One region of the Pantoea sp. F_5 genome, then DNA from elsewhere that is predicted to be linked to it. Evidence: predicted binding sites of a transcription regulator. Region 1 holds the regulator's gene; each other region holds the start of a gene.

Region 1 (4,867 bases):
ATGTATGACTTTACCCACTGCATCTCTGATGCGCTGGAAGGCATTACGCACTCGCTGTGTACGCTGGAGTTCCAGGACAACCGCCGACTCTATGACTGGGTGCTGGATAACATCACCATTCCGGTCCATCCGCGTCAGTATGAATTCTCGCGCCTGAATCTGGAGTATGCGGTGATGTCGAAACGCAAACTCACTCAGCTGGTGACCGAGAAGCACGTAGAAGGCTGGGACGATCCGCGCATGCTGACCGTTTCAGGTCTGCGTCGTCGTGGTTACACCGCAGCATCTATCCGCGAGTTCTGCCGTCGTATTGGCGTCACCAAACAGGATAATATTGTGGAGATGGCCTCGCTGGAGTCCTGTATCCGTGATGACCTGAATGAGAATGCGCCACGTGCTATGGCTGTACTGGACCCGCTGAAAGTGGTGATCGAAAACCTGCCAGCAGGCCATAACGAAATCATCACCATGCCAAATCATCCGGGTAAACCGGAGATGGGTACGCGTGAAGTGCCGTTCAGCCGCGAGATCTGGATCGACCGTGCCGATTTCCGCGAAGAGGCGAACAAGCAATATAAGCGCCTGGTACTGGGCAAAGAAGTTCGCCTGCGCAATGCCTATGTCATTCGTGCTGAGCGCGTCGCTAAAGATGAAGCGGGCAACATCACCTGCATCTACTGTACCAGCGACACAGATACGCTGAGCAAAGATCCTGCCGATGGCCGTAAGGTCAAAGGGGTCATTCACTGGGTATCTGCGGATCACGCGCAACCAGCAGAGTTCCGCCTGTATGATCGTCTGTTCAGTGTGCCAAATCCGGGCGCGGCAGAGGACTTCCTGGCAGTAATTAACCCTGAGTCACTGGCGATCAAACAGGGCTTTGTGGAGCCGAGCCTGCGCGATGTGGAACCGACCACGCCGTTCCAGTTTGAGCGTGAAGGTTATTTCTGCGCCGACAGCGTTTACTCTACGCCATCGCAACTGGTGTTTAACCGCACCGTCGGTCTTCGTGATACCTGGGCGAAAACTGGCGAATAATTTTTTTGAGGCTGACCTCATAAAATGACAAAAGGGCGACTTATCGCCCTTTTTTGTTGCCCTGATTTTAATCATTGCCGACATTTATTCTGACCTAACCGCAACCGATTAAATGCTGCATTGTGAGAGAAATCTGAGTTTAAAAAAATTAATCAATTTCCGGGTGTGAATTATCCGCTTTCAGGTAGGCTATGCGCTCTCAGAGGTTGCAAAGCGGGTTACAGAAGGAAAAAAAATGACAGTTCTCGCCCTGGAAGCCAGAAACAGTGTGGTCGTTTTACATCAGCTCATTGAACGTATTTTTAACCAGCCTGCCGGATCTGACGACAGTTTTGAGCTGCTGATGTCCTATTTTCATCCTGAGTTCCGCATGGTGACTCCAAAGGGCAGAGAGTGCAATCTGAACGAGGTCGAGGCGCTTTTCCGGCAGCTGCAGGGACAGCGCGAAGGGATGCGCATTGTCACCTGCGAACACGTCATCCTCTCTCATCATGAAAAAGAGATCACCGTACAGTATCGCGAAATGCAGATGATGAATGGCAATAATCAGAGCCGTATCTCGCTGGCGATACTGGACTGCAGCAGCTCTATTCCACGCTGGCGCTATCTGCAGGAGACGCTGGTGGCCTGATACAACAGCCGAAGACAGACGAAAAAAAACCGGTGAATTCACCGGTTTTTTTATTTCAGGCCGCGTTACTGGTCGTGCAGGGTTTCGTCTTCCCGGCAATCGCCCAGCGTACAGTGTCCATAGAGATAGAGGCTGTGGTTGGTCAGCTTGATGCCATGACGGGTGGCGATTTCACGCTGACGCGTTTCGATCGACTCATCGCTGAACTCAATAACTTTGCCGCAATCCAGACAGATCAGATGATCGTGGTGATGCTGCTGCGTCAGTTCGAAGACAGATTTGCCGCCTTCAAAGTTATGACGGGTCACGATACCAGCGTCATCGAACTGGTTCAGGACACGGTAAACGGTAGCCAGGCCAATCTCTTCGCCGATGTCGATCAGGCGTTTGTACAAATCTTCCGCACTGACGTGATGGCACTCAGGTTCCTGAAGCACTTCCAGAATTTTCAGTCTGGGCAGCGTCACTTTCAGGCCAGCCTTCTTTAATGCGGTGTTGTTGTCAGTCATGCGGATTTTGTCCTGTCACTATATTCACTTTTGTGGCTTGTCGCCTTGAATGTCGATCTGCGCTCATTCTCATTTGCGTCTCATTATAGAACTGAAGCGATGAAATGAAAACCAGAGGGCGTGCCTGAATCATCACGGGCTGTGGGGGATAGGTCACCGGGCCGGGGAGGATTCTGGCAGATGTCTGTTGGTACATCGCTTAGTCTTGCCGACTGAAAAAATAAGCGGAAGATCGATGCGGGTATTCTACAGATTAAACGGAGAAAGTTAAAAAAATGTGGCTATTATTTCTATAGGAATTTCCATTGCCTCAATGTGAGCTGGCGCTCACATTGAGTCGTACAGGATCAGGCTTCGAGGATATCTTTCAGCTGCAGTTCATCAGAAATCTGCTTAACCCATTGCTCTACACGCTGGTTAGTCAGTTCAGGCTGACGATCTTCATCAATGGCCAGACCCAGGAAGTGGGTATCATCGGCCAGCCCTTTTGAGGCCTCGAAGTGATAACCTTCAGTTGACCAGTGGCCTACAATTACGGCACCGTGCGGCTCAATGATGTCACGGATCGTGCCCATCGCATCACAGAAGTACTCCGCGTAATCTTCCTGATCGCCGCAGCCAAACAGCGCAACCAGCTTGCCGTTGAAATCGATCTCTTCCAGCGTCGGGAAAAAGTCATCCCAGTCGCACTGCGCTTCACCATAGTACCAGGTCGGAATGCCCAGCAGCAGGATATCAAACGCTTCCAGATCTTCTTTTGTGCTTTTCGCGATGTCATGCACTTCTGCAACGTCTGTACCCAGCTGTTTCTGGATCATTTTTGCAATGTTTTCGGTATTGCCGGTATCGCTGCCAAAGAAGATGCCTACGAGTGCCATGAGTAAAATAACCTCTTAAATCCTGATAATGAGATGTGTGCCGCAGCACATTTCAGCGAATAATAGCAGACGAGAGAAAACCGGTGAACGGTTAAAGCCCCGACATTTGCTCCTGCGTGCGTTTTGCCCGCATTAATCCAGTTTGAGCTGTGCCAGCAGCATCTGTTCGATCAGTTCGCTGCGGCTGAGATTGCGCTGTTCTGCCAGCGTGTTGAGCGCATCGACGGCTTCACTGTTCATTTTCAGTTCGACACGACGAAGTCCGCGCCCTTTGTCACGTTTAAGCTGATTGCGCTTGTTAATGCGCAGTTGTTCATCACGCGAAAGCGGACTGGTTTTGGGGCGACCAGGGCGGCGCTCATCAGCAAAGAGATCGAGCGTCGTGCGGTCAGTCTGTTCTTTTGCCATGGCTTAGTAAAACTGAATGGGGGCGGGCGCCAGTCACTCACCGCGCAGATTATAAATTATTGGCCATTGCCGCAGCAAAACGAACGCGCGGCAAAATTTTAGCGCGCCATCATACTTCACGCTTACTCCGGACGCCAATCCTAAACCTTTGCCGCCATCTATTTGCTTTTAAAGCGCAAAAAAGCGACGGACACTGCGCAAAACGGCATCGGGTTTCTCTGCGTGAACCCAATGTCCCGCGCCACCAATAACATGTGCCTGCGCGGCCGGGAACTGCTGCAGCAGCGCATCACGGTAGCGGTTATCCAGATAGCCTGAGTCGCCACCGCGAATAAACAGCGCCGGGTGATCCCAGGCCGGAACCGGCTGCCAGCCTGAAATCGTGGTGTAGTTATCCCATAGCACCGGAACGTTGAAGCGCCACTCGCCCGCCTGAAATGACTTCAGCAGGAACTGAATCACCCCTTCTTCATCTATAAGCGTGCGCATAATCGTCGCCGCCTCACTGCGGGATGAGACGCCTGCGTCGGTTACAGCACGAATGCCGGCAAAGATCTCGTCATGGCGGCGGGTCTGGTAGTCGACCGGGGCGATATCGATCATTACCAGCCGCGCAATGCGGTCCGGTGCCAGCGCGCTCATGGTCATGGCGATCTTGCCGCCCATTGAGTGACCGATCACCGCGACGCGTTCAATGCCGTGCGCATCCAGCGTATCGACCATGTCCTGCGCCATTACAGCGTAGTTCATCTCGTCAGATCGTGGTGAGAGTCCGTGGTTGCGGACATCAACCTGCAGCAGCGGCCCGGCATCTTTCAGCCCGCGCGCCAGCACGCCAAGGTTATCCAGACTGCCAAACAGACCGTGGATTAACAGGATGGGCAGGGAATCAGCAGGGGATTGTTCAGTTTGCAGACGGGCGTTCAAAATCATAGCAAAGTTCTTAAGTTTGAGACCTGTGCTTAGGTTATCATGGTTTCACCTTTTCAGGCGCGCCGGTTCCGGCGGCATTAGGACATATTCTGACTTTTGCCCGTAAACCGTTTGATTGCTAACAACCCGCCTGAATTTAACTTTATAATCCTGATGTTAGAACCCGCACATCCTTTGAATTGCCTGACTATACTCAGAGCTTTTCAGGAAACAGGTGGTTCTGTCATGAGAAAGAACCGTACGGAATAAGATGAAAACGATCGAAGTTGACGAAGAGCTCTACCGTTATATTGCCAGCCACACGCAACACATTGGTGAAAGCGCATCCGACATTCTGCGTCGTATGCTGAAGTTCACTGCTGGTCAGACTGCACCCGCTTCGCCTGCTCAGCCAGCTTCAAAAGAGGCAGCGAAAGAGTCTCAGTCTGCGGCCGTGGGTTCGCGCCCGCAGGATCGTGTCCGCGCGGTGC
Region 2 (4,867 bases), on a different contig from region 1:
GGCCGCTGGCTCTGATCGCCGCTCAGCAGGCGCTCAATAACAAACAGCAGGGTGAAGATCGCGCCAATCGGGATTGGCAGATACATCTCGCCGTAGGTCACTGCCGGAAGTGAGGCGAGGGTCTGCATCCACATCGCTTCACACAGGCTGTAACTGGCCTGGAAGATCACCAGGCAGGTGATAATCATCAGCAGATCGCTGACGCGCAGCATCAGGCGCTGCCGGGCAGGTGACAGGCGGTCAGTGACCATCGATACGCAGATATGGGTTCCGGCGCGCAGACCCACCGGTGCGCCGATAAAGGTAAAAATGATCATACAGATAATGGCAACCGGCTCCGGCCAGGAGAGCGCACCGTTCATCACGTAACGAGCGAAGATCCCAATCGGGATCACCGTTACCATGATTAACAGCGCAACGGCAGCCACCAGCATGCAGAGCAGATAAAGCCCATCCATCAGACGCGTATAAGCAGACATAATTGATACCTGATTAAGTACGCCACACGGCAGCGTGGCGCGGGAAGGGTTATTTCACCTCAGCGATCCGGGTCATCAGATCCTGATATTTGCCGCCAAACTGATCGCGCACTGGCTGAGTCGCTTTGACGAAATAGTCACGGTCAGTTTGCTGGAAGGTGACGCCTCCCGCCTTCATTTTGGCGATCGACTCTTCGGTATAGGTCGCCCAGAGCTGGCGCTCTTCATCCTGTGCTTCTTTGCCGAGCTTTTTCAGCAAGGCCTGATCCTCGGGTTTCAGGCGATCCCAGGCGCGTTTTGAAAACAGGATCATCTCTGGCTGGATAAAGTGGCCGCTGAGGGTGTAATACTTCGCGACCGGCATGTAGTTATGGGCGACAAAGGTCGGTGGATTGTTCTCGGTGCCATCGACCACGCCGGTCTGCATCGCACTGAACACTTCACTGACGCCCATTGCCACCGGATTCGCGCCCATCGCTTTCAGCGTCGCCAGCGAGATGGCGCTGTTCTGTACCCGGATCTTCATGCCCTTGAGATCGCCCGGCTTTGCCAGCGGCTTCTTGGTGATCATGTTGCGCTCACCGGCATCGGTCCAGCCCAGGAACACCATGCGGGCGTTGGGATCGTTGTCGAATTTGTTGGCAATCTCGCGGCCTATCTCGCCATCCAGCACTTTGTGCATGTGGTCAACGTCGCGGAAAACGTAGGGCAGGGTCAGCACGCTGGTTTCCGGGGCAATTGAGGTAACCGGGGCCAGCGAGACGCGGATCATATCAATGGCACCCAGCTGCACCTGTTGCAGTGTCTGATCTTCATCGCCCAGCACGCCACCGGCGTAGAGCTTCATCTCCAGCCGTCCATCGGTGGCCTGTTTCAGTTTGTCGCCCATGTGTTGCAGGGCAACCACAGTGGGATAACCGGCAGGCTGCACTTCAGCCACTTTGATCACCTGTGCCGTGGCGCAGGCGCTCGCTATCATCGCCGCCAGGGCACTGGCTACACATGTTTTCATCATTCTCATTATATTTTCTCCCGCAGAGGTAAGACGGCCTGCGGTCAGGGCTAACCGCAGAGGGCCGTGAGGAGCCAGCATAGTGAAAACGCGTCTGAGTAAAATGCAGCAATGCTGATTGAATGAATCTCATCACATTTTGAAACGTTGTTTTAATAAATTTTCATGCGGCTTCACATTTTCGAAACATCCTCACAAACCGTGCCTGAACCCGCTCAACAACAGGTCAATAGCGCGGCTCAGCTTTGTAAATACTAATGAGAACTACTATCAATTCGCCGCCATTTTGCTATTATTTGCGCTTGTTTCGCATCCCTGAATCAGAAGTTGGAGAAGCAGCGTGGTAGCCAGTGATTTGATGCAAACGGACCTCTCCGTTTGGGGCATGTATCAACATGCCGATATCGTGGTAAAGGTGGTCATGATTGGCCTGTTAGTGGCCTCAGTGGTGACCTGGGCGATCTTCTTCGGCAAATATGCCGAACTCAGCGCGGCTAAGCGTCGCCTGAAGCGTGAGCAACTGGCCCTGGGCGAAGCCCGCAATCTGAATGACGCCGCCCGCATTGCCCAGTCGTTTACCGGGCACAGCCACTCTGTGGTGCTATTGAACGATGCGCAGAATGAACTTGAACTGTCGGCTGGCGTGGAAGATACCAACGGTATTAAAGATCGCACCAGTTTCCGCCTTGAGCGCCGCGTAGCCGCCTTCAGCCGCCATGCTGGGCGTGGCAACGGTTTCCTGGCGACCATTGGGTCTGTTGCACCCTTTATCGGCCTGTTCGGCACCGTCTGGGGCATCATGAACAGCTTTATCGGCATCGCGAAAACCCAGACCACCAACCTTGCGGTGGTGGCACCGGGTATTGCCGAAGCGCTGCTGGCGACCGCGATTGGTCTGGTTGCTGCGATCCCGGCCGTCGTCATCTATAACGTTTTTGCCCGCATGATTGCCAACTATAAAGCCTCGCTGGGTGATGTCGCCGCGCAGGTGATGCTGCTGCAGAGTCGTGATATCGATCTGGGCACCGTCGCCACAGAGGTTCCGCGTCCTGCGACCGCCCAGAAACTGCGCTTAGGGTAAGTTGTTATGGCCATGCGATTAAACGACGATCTGGAAACCGAGGGTGAAATGCATGAGATCAACGTGACGCCGTTTATCGACGTCATGCTGGTGCTGCTGATCATCTTTATGGTGGCCGCGCCACTGGCCACGGTCGATGTGCGCGTTAATCTGCCCGCGTCCACCAGCGCGCCGCAACCGCGTCCGGAAAAGCCGGTCTATCTGTCGATTAAAGCGGATAAGCAGCTTTACGTCGGTAACGATCAGGTCACGCCCGACTCGCTGGTTAACGTGCTGACCAGCCAGACCCAGGGCAACAAAGAGACCACCATTTTCTTCCAGGCAGACAAGTCGGTAGATTATGAAACGCTGATGAGCGTGATGGATAAGCTGCGCACGGCGGGCTACCTGAAAATCGGTCTGATGGGTATGGAAACCGTGAAGAAATAGCGGGTTATCCGGCAACATGAAAAGGCGACTGTGAAGGTCGCCTTTTTTTATGGCGGCGCTTAGCCAGATAAAATCAGGCAGATCCGCGCCACAACTGCTCACTTATGCTGGCTGATTTGAATTGTTAATTTTTTGTTACTTATGTACACAGAATTGTAAAGTGCAATGGTGAGTCAGGTCACATTAATCTCGCCTCAGGCAGGCTAAAACGGCTAAAAAACAACAGGAAGCCGTTATGAGTCACGCCCCATCTTTACAAAAGCCGCCGAAAAGTGCTGCCCGAACCATCTTCAACGTCACCAGTGGTAACTTCCTGGAGATGTACGATTTTATGGTGTTTGGCTACTACGCCACCGCCATTGCCAAAACCTTCTTCCCCGGCGATGACCCGTTCGCTTCCCTGATGCTGACCCTGATGACCTTTGGTGCCGGTTTCCTGATGCGCCCGCTGGGGGCGATTATTCTGGGTGCCTACATCGACCATCATGGTCGTCGTAAAGGCTTGTTGCTGACGCTGGGCCTGATGGCAATTGGCACCCTGACTATCGCGCTGGTGCCAGGCTACGCCACGCTGGGCGCAGCGGCACCGATTCTAATCCTGCTGGGACGCCTGTTGCAGGGCTTCTCGGCGGGCGTTGAGCTGGGGGGCGTGTCGGTCTATCTGGCCGAAGTCGCGCCGAAAGGTCGCAAAGGCTTTTTCGTCAGCTGGCAGTCGGGCAGTCAGCAGATTGCAGTGATTTTTGCCGCCATGCTGGGGCTGATGCTGAATCATCTGCTGGCGAAAGAGGCGGTGACGGAGTGGGGCTGGCGTATCCCGTTTGTGGTCGGCTGCCTGATTGTGCCGTTCCTGTTCTACATCCGCCGGATGCTGGAAGAGACCGAAGCGTTCAGCAAACGTAAACACCATCCGAGCATGACGGAAATTATGCGGTCGGTGGCCAGCAACTGGGCGCTGGTACTGGCGGGCATGCTGATGGTGGTCACCACCACGGTGATGTTCTACATGATCACCGCCTTTACCCCGACCTTTGGTAAAACCGTGCTGATGATGAGCGACAAACAGGCGTTTCTGGTCACCCTCTGCGTAGGTGTCTCAAACCTGTTCTGGCTGCCACTGATGGGCGCGCTGTCGGACCGCGTCGGTCGCCGTCCGCTGCTGATCATCTTTACCCTGCTGATGATTGTGACGACCTGGCCGGTGCTGCACTGGCTGGTGGGATCGGCCAGTTTTGCCCACCTGCTGGAAGCGGAACTGTGGCTGTCGTTTCTTTATGCCAGCTACAACGGGGCGATGGTGGTCTATCTGGCAGAGATTATGCCTGCTGAGGTGCGAGCCGCGGGTTTCTCTATGGCCTACAGCCTGGCGACGGCGCTGTTTGGCGGCTTCACGCCTGCCATCTCCAGCTATCTGATCCACGCCACCGGTGATAAGGCGATGCCGGGCGTCTGGCTGACCTTTGCTGCCGTCTGCGGGCTGATCGGGACGCTGTTGATTGGCCGGATGGTGAAACAGTATCAGTTGCGCCACAGCGCGACGCCAGCCAGCGCTTCTCTCTAAAAGGACAAATCGACCACCACGCTGTCGCTGTAGTTTCCCGCAGGCGGCGTGTTCTGCGTGGTCAGGATACGCGCGGTGTAGTTAAAGCCGCGCGTCAGTCCATCTGTTGATACCGCCGTCGAGGTGGTACTGCTCCAGCGTTCCGTGCCTGCCGATCCCCAGCGATTGCTGGTCGTGCCTTTATAGATCTCATAGCTCAGTCGGTTTGCGCCGCTAGCCATATTCCTGACGCTACCCGCCGCATAGCTGCCATTGCTCAGCCCGACGGTATAGGTGCTGCCTTTGCTGCACAATACGTTAATGGTCTG
Region 3 (4,867 bases), on a different contig from region 1:
GGCAAACAGCTTCATGCCGGTTTGTTTCGCCTGGGTCACGTAGTCGTGCAGCGTGCTGTAAGCATGCGTACTGGCGATGGTGTGCATATGCAGATCTACCGGATACATCCTCTTCTCCTGCTGAATGCCCCTGACGGGGCCGGTTCATTAATAGCCGCGCTGACGGTCAACTCTGCCCTGCGGCGGCTCGCCTGCCTGATCCTGGGTGATGGCGCGGGCGATGTAATCGATAGCTTCGTCGATCAAGGTTACCGCCGCATTATGAGGCGTGATCGTGACGCGCGGATGTGACCAGAGCGGATGCGCTTCGGGCAGCGGTTCAACCTGAAATACATCCAGCGCGGCCGCTTTCAACTGCCCGCTATTGAGCGCAGCCAGCAGGTCCGCTTCCACCACTTGCGCGCCACGTGCGATGTTGAGGAAGAACGCGCCGTGCGGCAACTGCTCTAAAAAGTGCTGGTCGATGAGATTGATCGTCTCGTGCGTGCTCGGCAGCAGGTTGATCACCACACGCGTCTCCTGCAAAAACGCAGGTAGCGCATCGCGTCCGGCAAAGCTGGTCACGCCGTCGATTTCTTTGGGTGAGCGGCTCCAGACACGTAACGGGAATCCCCAGGGTTTCAGGCTCTCCGCCACGCTCTGTCCCAGCACGCCCGCGCCCAGAATCCCGACGGTGAAGCTTTCACGCGGGTAAGCGGGCAGCGGCTGCCAGCACTGTTGCTGCTGCTGAAGACGGTAGTCGTCAAAACGACGGAACCAGTTCAGTACGCTATGAACGGCGTACTCCTGCATCTGGCGCGCCATTCCGGTATCTTCCAGCCGGTAGAGCGGCACGCTGTCGGGCAGCATCTCAGGGTGCTGCTGCAACTGTTTCAGAATCTCGTCAACGCCTGCACCCAGCGCAAAGACGCCGCGCAGTGTGGCGCGCCCCTGCAGCATCTCTGCGGGGGGTGAACGGACCAGCGCGTAATCTGCTGGTCCGTTGTCGCCTGGTTGCCAGGCACGTACACGCGCATGTGGCAGACGCTGTTGTAAACCGTTAATCCAGGCCGCTGCAGACTGCGACGGGTGATACCAGATGATCTCCATCCTGCTCTCCTTTTTTCTTTCAGCGTCGGGGAAAAGTGAGGTGAGAGCAAGAAAAAACCCGCGTGAAAAAGCGGTTTTTTCCATAAAAATAATTCCCGTGGCTTCACATTTCCGGCTCGCTTCAGGGTGAAGTGGGCAGATAAGGTCTAAAGTTGGTCCTGTGGTCAATGCGTTACGCGCGGCCGCATTTCGGACAAGGAGAAAAACCGATGACAAAAATTGAGGTAAACGCCGACTCACGGCGTCAGCGTTATGCGCCCTTTCTGCTCACGTTGCTGCTGAGCGTACCTGCTTTCACCGCCCATGCCGACGACAACAGCCGCATGCTGAATAATCAGCCGCAGCCGCCGGACGTTCGTTTAGGGCCGCTGTTTAATGCCGTGCAGCAGGCAAAGTTCTATCCCGATCAGAAGACCTTTGCCGATGCGGTGCCGAAATTTGATCCCGCGTCGATTCTTGCCGACTGGCAGATGCAGAAGAAACAGCGCAATTTCGATCTCAAACGTTTTGTTGACGCTAACTTTACCCTGCCCGCTGCGGGCGACAAATATGTGCCGCCCACCGGACAAAACCTGCGTGAGCACATTGATGGCCTGTGGCCGGTGCTGACGCGCACCACCAGCAGCGCCGGTCAGTATGACTCGCTGCTGCCGTTGCCTAAGCCCTATGTAGTGCCGGGCGGGCGTTTCCGCGAAGTCTATTACTGGGACAGCTACTTCACCATGCTGGGGCTGGCCGAGAGCGGACACTGGGATAAAGTCCAGGATATGACGGATAACTTCGCCTCACTCCTCGACCGTTATGGGCATATCCCCAACGGCAACCGCAGCTACTACCTGAGCCGTTCACAGCCGCCGTTCTTCAGCCTGATGGTCGACCTGCTGGCGACGCACGATGACGGCAAAGCTTATACCCACTACCTGCCGCAGCTGCAGAAAGAGTACGACTACTGGATGGCCGACAGCGATAACGTCGCGGCGGGTGCAGCCAGCAAGCGGGTGATTAAGCTGGCAGATGGCACCCTGCTCAACCGCTACTGGGATGCGCGCGATGTACCACGCACCGAATCCTGGATGGATGATATAACCACCGCGCAGAAAGCGCCGCAGCGCAATAAAGCTGAACTTTATCGCGATCTGCGTTCCGGTGCCGCATCGGGCTGGGATTTTAGCTCACGCTGGTTTACCGACGCGCACAACCTGTCGACAATCCGTACCACTCAGCTTGCACCGGTTGACCTGAACAGCCTGCTGTTCCATCTGGAGCAGACCCTGTCGAAAGGCTACCAGATGAACAAGCAGAGCGATCTGGCGAAGCAGTACGCCGATCGTGCGGAGAAGCGCCAGGCGGCGATCAACCGCTATCTGTGGGACAGTAAACAGAACTGGTATGCCGACTATGACTGGCAGAAAAAGCAGGTTCATCCGCAGCTGACGGCTGCCGCGCTGTTCCCGCTCTATCTGCAGGTCGCCAGTGATAAGCAGGCTGAAAGCACTGCCAGCGCAGTTGAAAAGCAGCTGCTGAAGCCCGGCGGTCTGGTGACCACCACCGTGAACAACGGCCAGCAGTGGGATGCACCAAATGGCTGGGCACCGCTGCAGTGGGTTGCCGTGGAAGGCCTGGAGCATTACAACCAGCCAAAACTGGCGAAAGAGGTAGGCTTACGCTTCCTGCAAAACGTCCAGACGACCTATGACCGCGAGCATAAGCTGGTGGAGAAATATGTCGTCGACGGCAAAAATCTCGGTGGCGGTGGCGGCGGTGAGTATCCGCTGCAGGACGGCTTTGGCTGGACCAACGGCGTCACGCTGAAACTGCTCGATAAGTACTGCCCGAAAGATAAGACCTGTAACAGCGCCCACGATATTCCGCAGGCGTCTGCCTCGCAAAACTGATCCACTCTGGATACCTCTGGCCTCGCCGGAGGTATCCGCACGCCTTTTCAGCGAATTTTACTTGACCTTCTTACATCAACAGGCAAAATTGCAGCCAATTTACAAAAGGTAATAATTCTCATTATGATAATGAGATTACTTATTAATAACTTTACTCACCTGCCTTAATCTTTGCTATGAAAGGAACTCCGATGAAACTGTCACTGTCGCTGAGAGGGTATATTCGCCTCTGCACCCTGGCGCTGACCGCGCCTGCTCTGAGTTTCGCTGCCGATATGGTGGTGACTGCACAACCGCAGGAAGACTCGACTTCACCTACCCAGGGCTATCTGGCGACGACCAGCCAGGGCGCAACCAAAAGCGACCGTCCGCTGATCACCACGCCGCAATCGATATCCGTGGTCACCCGCCAGCAGATGCAGGATCAGGGCGCGCTGACTTTGAACCAGGCGCTGGGCTACAGCTCCGGCGTCTTCACCAACTTTGGCGGTGCCGCGACCCGTTACGACACCATTGCGCTGCGCGGCTTCCACGGCGGCGATGTCGATAACACCTTCCTCGACGGCATGCGGCTGATGAGCGACGGCGGCAGTTTCAACGTATTGCAGGTGGATAACGCCTTCCTTGAGCGCATCGACGTGATCAAAGGTCCCTCTTCTGCCCTTTATGGCCAGACGGTGCCAGGCGGCCTGGTGAATATGGTGACCAAACGTCCTCAGTTCAGCGAAGAGGGCCATATCCAGTTGCAGGCGGGTACCAATGGCACCACCGGCACGATGTTTGACTACACCAATGCGATCAACGACCAATGGGCATTTCGCCTGACCGGCGTAACCCGCAACAGCGATACGCAATACGATCACACCCGTGAAGAGAAATATGCACTGATGCCGCAGCTGATGTGGCAGCCGGATGAAGATACCCATCTGATCCTGAAAGCCTATCTGCAGAAAGATCCTTCAGGCGGTTACCACGGTTCCGTACCGGGCGACGGCAGCCTCACCGAACACAACGGCTACAAGCTGAGCAATGGCTTTTATGAGGGCAACAGCGACCTCGATCAGTTCAAGCGTCGCGAGCAGATCTACAGCTTCGACTTCGCCCATCGCTTTAACGACGTCTGGTCATTCTCCTCAACCGGCAGCTACAGTCACTCCAATGTCGATCTCGATCAGGTCTATCAGATTGGCTGGGACAGCGTGAATCCCGATCTGCTTAACCGCTATTACTCTGGCGAGCGCTCCTCGCTCTCCGCCTGGTCCACCGATAACCGTTTACAGGCAGAATTTAATACGGGCGAACTGGAACACCGCGTCACGGTAGGTGCCGAGTATCATCGTTATAAAAATGAGATCAGTGAGGCTTCCGGTGCGGCGAACCAGCTTAATGCGCTGACTGGCGAGCAGGTGGGCGAAATGCCTTCTCAGAGCTGGGCTGAAAACACCCGTCGTTACTACCAGACCGGCCTCTATCTGCAGGATGAGATGAAGCTGGACCGCTGGCATCTGGATCTCTCCGGCCGTTATGACCGCATCGTCGCCGAAAACAGCGGCAGCGATCGCCGTCAGGATGATCACATCAGCGGACGCGCCGCCCTGCTCTATGCGTTCGACAACGGTATCTCGCCTTACGTGAGCTGGAGCCAGGCGATTACCCCGACCGCGCTCACCGATCCCAACAATAATCTGCTAAAGCCGACCACTGCTGAGCAGTATGAAGCCGGGGTGAAATATCAGCCAAATGGCACCCGCGATCTCTATAGCGTGGCGGTCTATGACCTGACGCAGAAAGATGTGGCGAACCGCAACGTTAAGGACGGAACCTTTACTCCCTCAGGCAAAGTTCACTCACAGGGTATCGAGCTGGAAGCGCGCAACCAGCTC
Region 4 (4,867 bases), on a different contig from region 1:
CACAATCGACGCGGCTACAGTCGGAAAGTAAAGCATGTAAAACATCATGAAAGGGGATAGATCTGGCACCGAGCATCAGGCTGAGCGCGATAAGCAACAATAGCACTATCCCTGAACCGGCTATTGCATGGAGTGGACGCATAACATTTAAACCTTCACGGATTCAACATAGCTCGCAATTGCGAGTCTTTATGATAATGATACTTGTTATCGTTATTGGCTGTTTTTTTGTATGTTACCATGACTCTCAGAGTCAATAATGAAGAAAATGGGTGGATAAAAGCGACGCTATGAACAAACCATCCCACTTTATCGAGCTTACTCTGCTGAAACCCATCCCGCCTTTCGCGCCCTGTTTATCGTCCGCTTTATCTCGATTAGCGCTCCCGGCATGCTGGCGCTGACGGTCCCGGTTCAGATTCAGCAACTGACGCAATCGCCGCTACTGGCAGGACTGGCGTTGACGCTGGCCGAAGCCGGTATGTTTATCGGCCTGCTGACCGGCTGCGTGCTGGCCGATCGCCTTAAGCGCCGTCGCCTGATCCTGTTTGCCCGATCCACCTCTGGTCTGGGCTTTGCCGCGTTGTGCATTAATGCCCTGCTCCCTTAACCGTCGGTCATCGCCGTCTTCGTGCCAGGACTCTGGAATGGCTTTTTCGGCGCGACAGGCGTCACGGCGCTGGTCGGGCGTGAGATTCTGATGAAGGCGGATGCCATCAGCGCTGGGGCTGATGTACGGTGCCGTGCCGCTGGGTGCTGCGACGGGTGCGCTGACAAGCGGACGGCTGGCGCAGTCGCCACAGCCGGGCGGTCTGAGTCAGGCCAGAGCCATCGCGACCTTCGTCGCACTGGCTCTGTTCAGCCTGATGCCGTGGTTCAGCCTGAGTCTGATCTGCCTCATGGCCTTTGGTCAGTGCCATCAGCAGCCTGGTGCAGTATGCGATGATTCAGACGCTGACGCCCGATGCACTGCCTGGCAGGATCAACAGCCTCTGGACAGCGCAGAATGTCACCGGCGATGCGACAGGTGCAGCAATCATTGGCGCGATGGGTTCACTGCTGTTGCCGCAGCAGGCAGCCGCCCTCTCTGCTCTGGCAGCCACCGTGCTGGGTATCGTCATGTGGCTGCTCATGGCCCGCCTGCGACGCTATCAACTGCCTGCCCCCGCCGAGGCCACATCATGATTTCACGAACAGCGCTTCCAGCCGTGACAGCAAATTACTGGCGCTGTAGTAGTCGAGACGAAAGCTATCCAGCCCCAGCGCATAGACCGCTTTAGCGCGCACCGCCGGGGTTTGCGCCAGGAAAGGGTTACTCATCACCTGCGCAGCAGTGTTATCTTCGGCGGCAAACAGCAGATAAGTCCGTCCATTCAGGCCTGCCGCCAGATTTTCACCTGACAGCTGAAGAATATCTTTACGCTGTCCCATGCTGTGACCGGACGGAAGCGTCGCTGGTGGCGTTGCCAACGTGAAGCCCAGCTCCTGCAGTAACTTCCCCTGTGCCGATGCCTCTGTCCAAAGATTCACTGCCCGACCATCCCCGTTCCACACCATCGCAGAAACCGGTTGCGGAGGCAGGGTCAGCTTTACTTTCAGCGCCTTTTCACGCGCGTCGGACTCGCTTATCCGGGCAGCAGCATCCGCCTCATGTCCGGTCGCCTCACCCAGCAGTGTCACCAGCTGCTGCCAGCTTTTATCGTCATAGTTGACGACCAGTACCGGCGCAATAGCTGAGAGCTGATCGGCCAGTTTGATCGCTGAATCATTACCGGTGGCGCTGACCACAATCAGGTCTGGCGCTTCTGCAGCAATCGCTTCAGCATTGGGTTCACCAATATAGAGCCGCTTTACGCCACGCTGTTTTGCCACACGACTCCACTGCCGGAAGAATCCCTGCTCATCAGCCAGCCGGCTGCCAGGTGCGGTTGCGCCACTGGCGACGACCGGTGCATCAATTGCCAGCAGCGATCCGGTCAGGGTAACACTGGTCGAGACAATGCGAGTCGGTGCCTGAGCCAGGGTGACCTGACCTTTTGCCCCGGCGATGGTTCGCGGCCAGCCGCTCTGTGCAACAGCGGTCACGCTGAACAGCGTGATACTCAGGAAAAACAGCACTAATGCCGACGTTACCCCCTGTTTAGTCATTTGTTTTCATCCTTTTACTCTCCGGTAATCCGGGCGACAACTTGTGCTGATTTGACCAACTAAACCTGCCGAATCACCGCGTATTTATTGACACCTTTGGCTAATCGACGTAGGTTACTGCAACATAATACAAATGATAATCATTATTAGTTATCTTATCATTTATAGGTGCAATTATGGTGGAATCGCTGGCATTTGAACATCCCCTGCTGCAGGATTTTCCGGCACTCTGTCGTGGCTTCCTGTTTACCTCTCCCTGGCGAAGTCTGACGACTCAGGGCTGTTTTACGACACTCACTGCCCCGGTAAACCAGGGCGAGCAGCTGACCGGAGAGTTTCAGCAACAACTACAGCATCATTTTGCCTCGGCCAGAAAACAGGGCATAGCCCATCCCATTCTGGTGGGTGCGATCCCGTTCGATGTGGATCAGCCCGCAGCACTGTTTATCCCTGAGTCGTATCAGACCTTTCAGCGTGACGATCTGAAAGCCCGCGCCTCATCGGCTGAAAGCGATCTGCCAGAAGTTCGTCGCCGTACGGCGCTGCCGGATCACGACACCTTCACTGACATCGTTGCGCAGGCCGTGGCAGCCACGCAGCGCGGCGATCCGGATAAAGTGGTGCTGTCGCGGCTGATGGAAATTGTGGCGGAACAGCCGGTTGATACGGCCGCCCTGATGCAGCGCATCGTGGCGCAGAACCCTGACAGCTATCACTTTCATCTGCCGCTGCCCGATGGCGGCGCGCTGGTGGGTGCCAGCCCTGAACTGATGATCCGTAAGCAGGGCCGCCAGTTCAGCTCCTGTCCGCTGGCCGGTTCAGCGCCGCGCAACAGCGATCCACAGCGTGACCTGGCCTCAGGTGACAGCCTGATGCAGTCAGCCAAAGACCGGCATGAACATAAGCTGGTGACGGATGCGATGCGCATGACGCTGCAGCCACGCAGTCGCCTGCTGTCGGTCCCGGAAACCCCTTCTCTGCTGACCACCGCGACGCTGTGGCACCTCGCTACGCAGATTCGGGGCGAAGTACTGGACGATCGCGAAAATGCGCTGTCACTGGCCTGCCTGCTGCATCCGACACCAGCGCTCAGCGGCTTTCCGCATCAGCGTGCTCAGGCGCTGATTCAGCAACTTGAACCCTTTGAGCGTCAGCTGTTTGGTGGCATCGTCGGCTGGTGTGACGATCAGGGTGATGGCGAATGGGTCGTTACCATTCGCTGCGGCACGGTGAATGGTCCACGGATCCGACTGTTTGCTGGCGCGGGGATCGTGGCGGACTCACAACCTGAATCAGAGTGGCGCGAGACCGGCGTCAAACTCGACACCATGCTTCGCGCTTTTGGATTGCAATAATTGCGATAAAGGAACCTGTATGACGATTTCTTACAGCCGCTGGCCGGACGATCTGGCTGCTCGTTACCGTGAAAAAGGGTTCTGGCTGGATCTGCCGATGACCGACATCCTGGATCGTCACCGCGACAGCGAATGCCTGGCGGTGATTGATGGCGACCGGCAATTTACCTATCGCCAGCTGGCCTCACTGAGTGACAATCTGGCAGCGGCACTGCAGCGACGTGGCCTGAAACCCGGCGATACGGCGCTGGTACAGCTTGGGAACGTGGCAGAATTTTACCTGACGCTGTTTGCGCTGTTCAAAATCGGCGTCGCCCCGGTTAACGCGCTGCTCAGCCATCAGCGTACCGAACTGGCCGCCTATGCCAGTCAGATCGCGCCGCGCCTGTTGATTGCCGATCGCAGCCATCCCCTGTTCACCGATGACGCCTTTATTACGCAGCTTCGCCGTGAGCAGCCTTCACTGCAGCAGGTGATCCTGCGTAATGATGCTCATGCGGAAAACAGTCTCAACGCCCTGCTGGCAGAACCCGCAGATGACTTCAGGGCAACCCCGACCGCAGGCGATGAAGTCGCTTTTTTCCAGCTGTCAGGCGGCAGTACCGGCACCCCGAAACTGATCCCGCGTACCCACAATGATTACTACTACAGCATCCGGGAAAGTGACGTGATCTGCGGGGTCAACGCAGATACCCGTTACCTGATTGCCCTGCCCGCTGCGCATAATTTCCCGATGAGTTCTCCGGGCGCGCTGGGCGTCTTTTACGCGGGCGGCCAGGTGATCTTAGCGGCCGATCCCAGCGCGACCCTCTGTTTCCCGCTGATTGAAAAGCATCAGGTTACTGATACCGGCCTGGTTCCACCCGCGGCCAGTCTCTGGCTGCAGGCGATTCAGGAAGGGGGCAGCAATGCCGCGCTGGCCTCACTGCAACGTATTCAGGTCGGTGGCGCAAAGCTGGGCGAAACGCTGGCCGCGCGCATCCAGAACGAGATCGGCTGTACCCTTCAGCAGGTGTTTGGGATGGCGGAAGGTCTGGTGAATTACACCCGGCTGGATGACGATGAACAGACCATTCTCACTACGCAGGGACGCCCTATCTCTCCGGATGATGAGGTATGGGTTGCCGACGAACAGGGACATCCGCTCCCGGTCGGTGCCATTGGTCGCCTGATGACGCGCGGTCCTTATACGTTCCGTGGCTACTACAACAGTCCCGAACATAACGCCACCAGCTTTGATGACCAGGGCTTCTACTGCTCTGGCGATCTGGTCGAAATTACCCCCGCTGGCAACATCATTGTGCAGGGTCGGGAAAAAGATCAGATCAACCGGGGCGGCGAAAAGATCGCAGCTGAAGAGATCG

Evidence for each region. Region 1 encodes Fur, which represses iron uptake genes when iron is present. Its sites were predicted from a motif close to ATAATAATGAGAACNACTATCAA; they were not measured.
Region 2: the regulator Fur is predicted to act here: its motif matches at 1,743-1,765, upstream of exbB (tol-pal system-associated acyl-CoA thioesterase).
Region 3: the regulator Fur is predicted to act here: its motif matches at 3,090-3,112, upstream of F3I44_RS03620 (TonB-dependent siderophore receptor).
Region 4: the regulator Fur is predicted to act here: its motif matches at 2,276-2,298, upstream of F3I44_RS12230 (isochorismate synthase).

The regions. Positions count from the first base shown of each region.
Region 1 covers NZ_VWUO01000009.1:72,087-76,953, forward strand. The annotation lists gene glnS (glutamine--tRNA ligase) at 1-1,038, shown strand, start outside; gene F3I44_RS13535 (hypothetical protein) at 1,274-1,669, shown strand; gene fur (ferric iron uptake transcriptional regulator) at 1,735-2,178, opposite strand; gene fldA (flavodoxin FldA) at 2,526-3,056, opposite strand; gene ybfE (LexA regulated protein) at 3,189-3,464, opposite strand; gene ybfF (esterase) at 3,633-4,397, opposite strand; gene seqA (replication initiation negative regulator SeqA) at 4,648-4,867, shown strand, end outside.
Region 2 covers NZ_VWUO01000003.1:147,489-152,355, forward strand. The annotation lists gene F3I44_RS05380 (TRAP transporter small permease) at 1-479, opposite strand, end outside; gene F3I44_RS05385 (TRAP transporter substrate-binding protein) at 529-1,500, opposite strand; gene exbB (tol-pal system-associated acyl-CoA thioesterase) at 1,850-2,572, shown strand; gene exbD (TonB system transport protein ExbD) at 2,579-3,001, shown strand; gene F3I44_RS05400 (MFS transporter) at 3,237-4,559, shown strand; gene F3I44_RS05405 (spore coat U domain-containing protein) at 4,556-4,867, opposite strand, start outside.
Region 3 covers NZ_VWUO01000002.1:237,461-242,327, reverse strand. The annotation lists gene F3I44_RS03635 (phosphatase) at 1-108, opposite strand, end outside; gene ghrA (glyoxylate/hydroxypyruvate reductase GhrA) at 148-1,089, opposite strand; gene treA (alpha,alpha-trehalase TreA) at 1,299-2,984, shown strand; gene F3I44_RS03620 (TonB-dependent siderophore receptor) at 3,176-4,867, shown strand, end outside.
Region 4 covers NZ_VWUO01000008.1:31,528-36,394, forward strand. The annotation lists gene fepD (Fe(3+)-siderophore ABC transporter permease) at 1-142, opposite strand, end outside; partial or broken gene F3I44_RS12220 (MFS transporter) at 291-1,185, shown strand; gene fepB (Fe2+-enterobactin ABC transporter substrate-binding protein) at 1,180-2,148, opposite strand; gene F3I44_RS12230 (isochorismate synthase) at 2,325-3,503, shown strand; gene F3I44_RS12235 ((2,3-dihydroxybenzoyl)adenylate synthase) at 3,523-4,867, shown strand, end outside.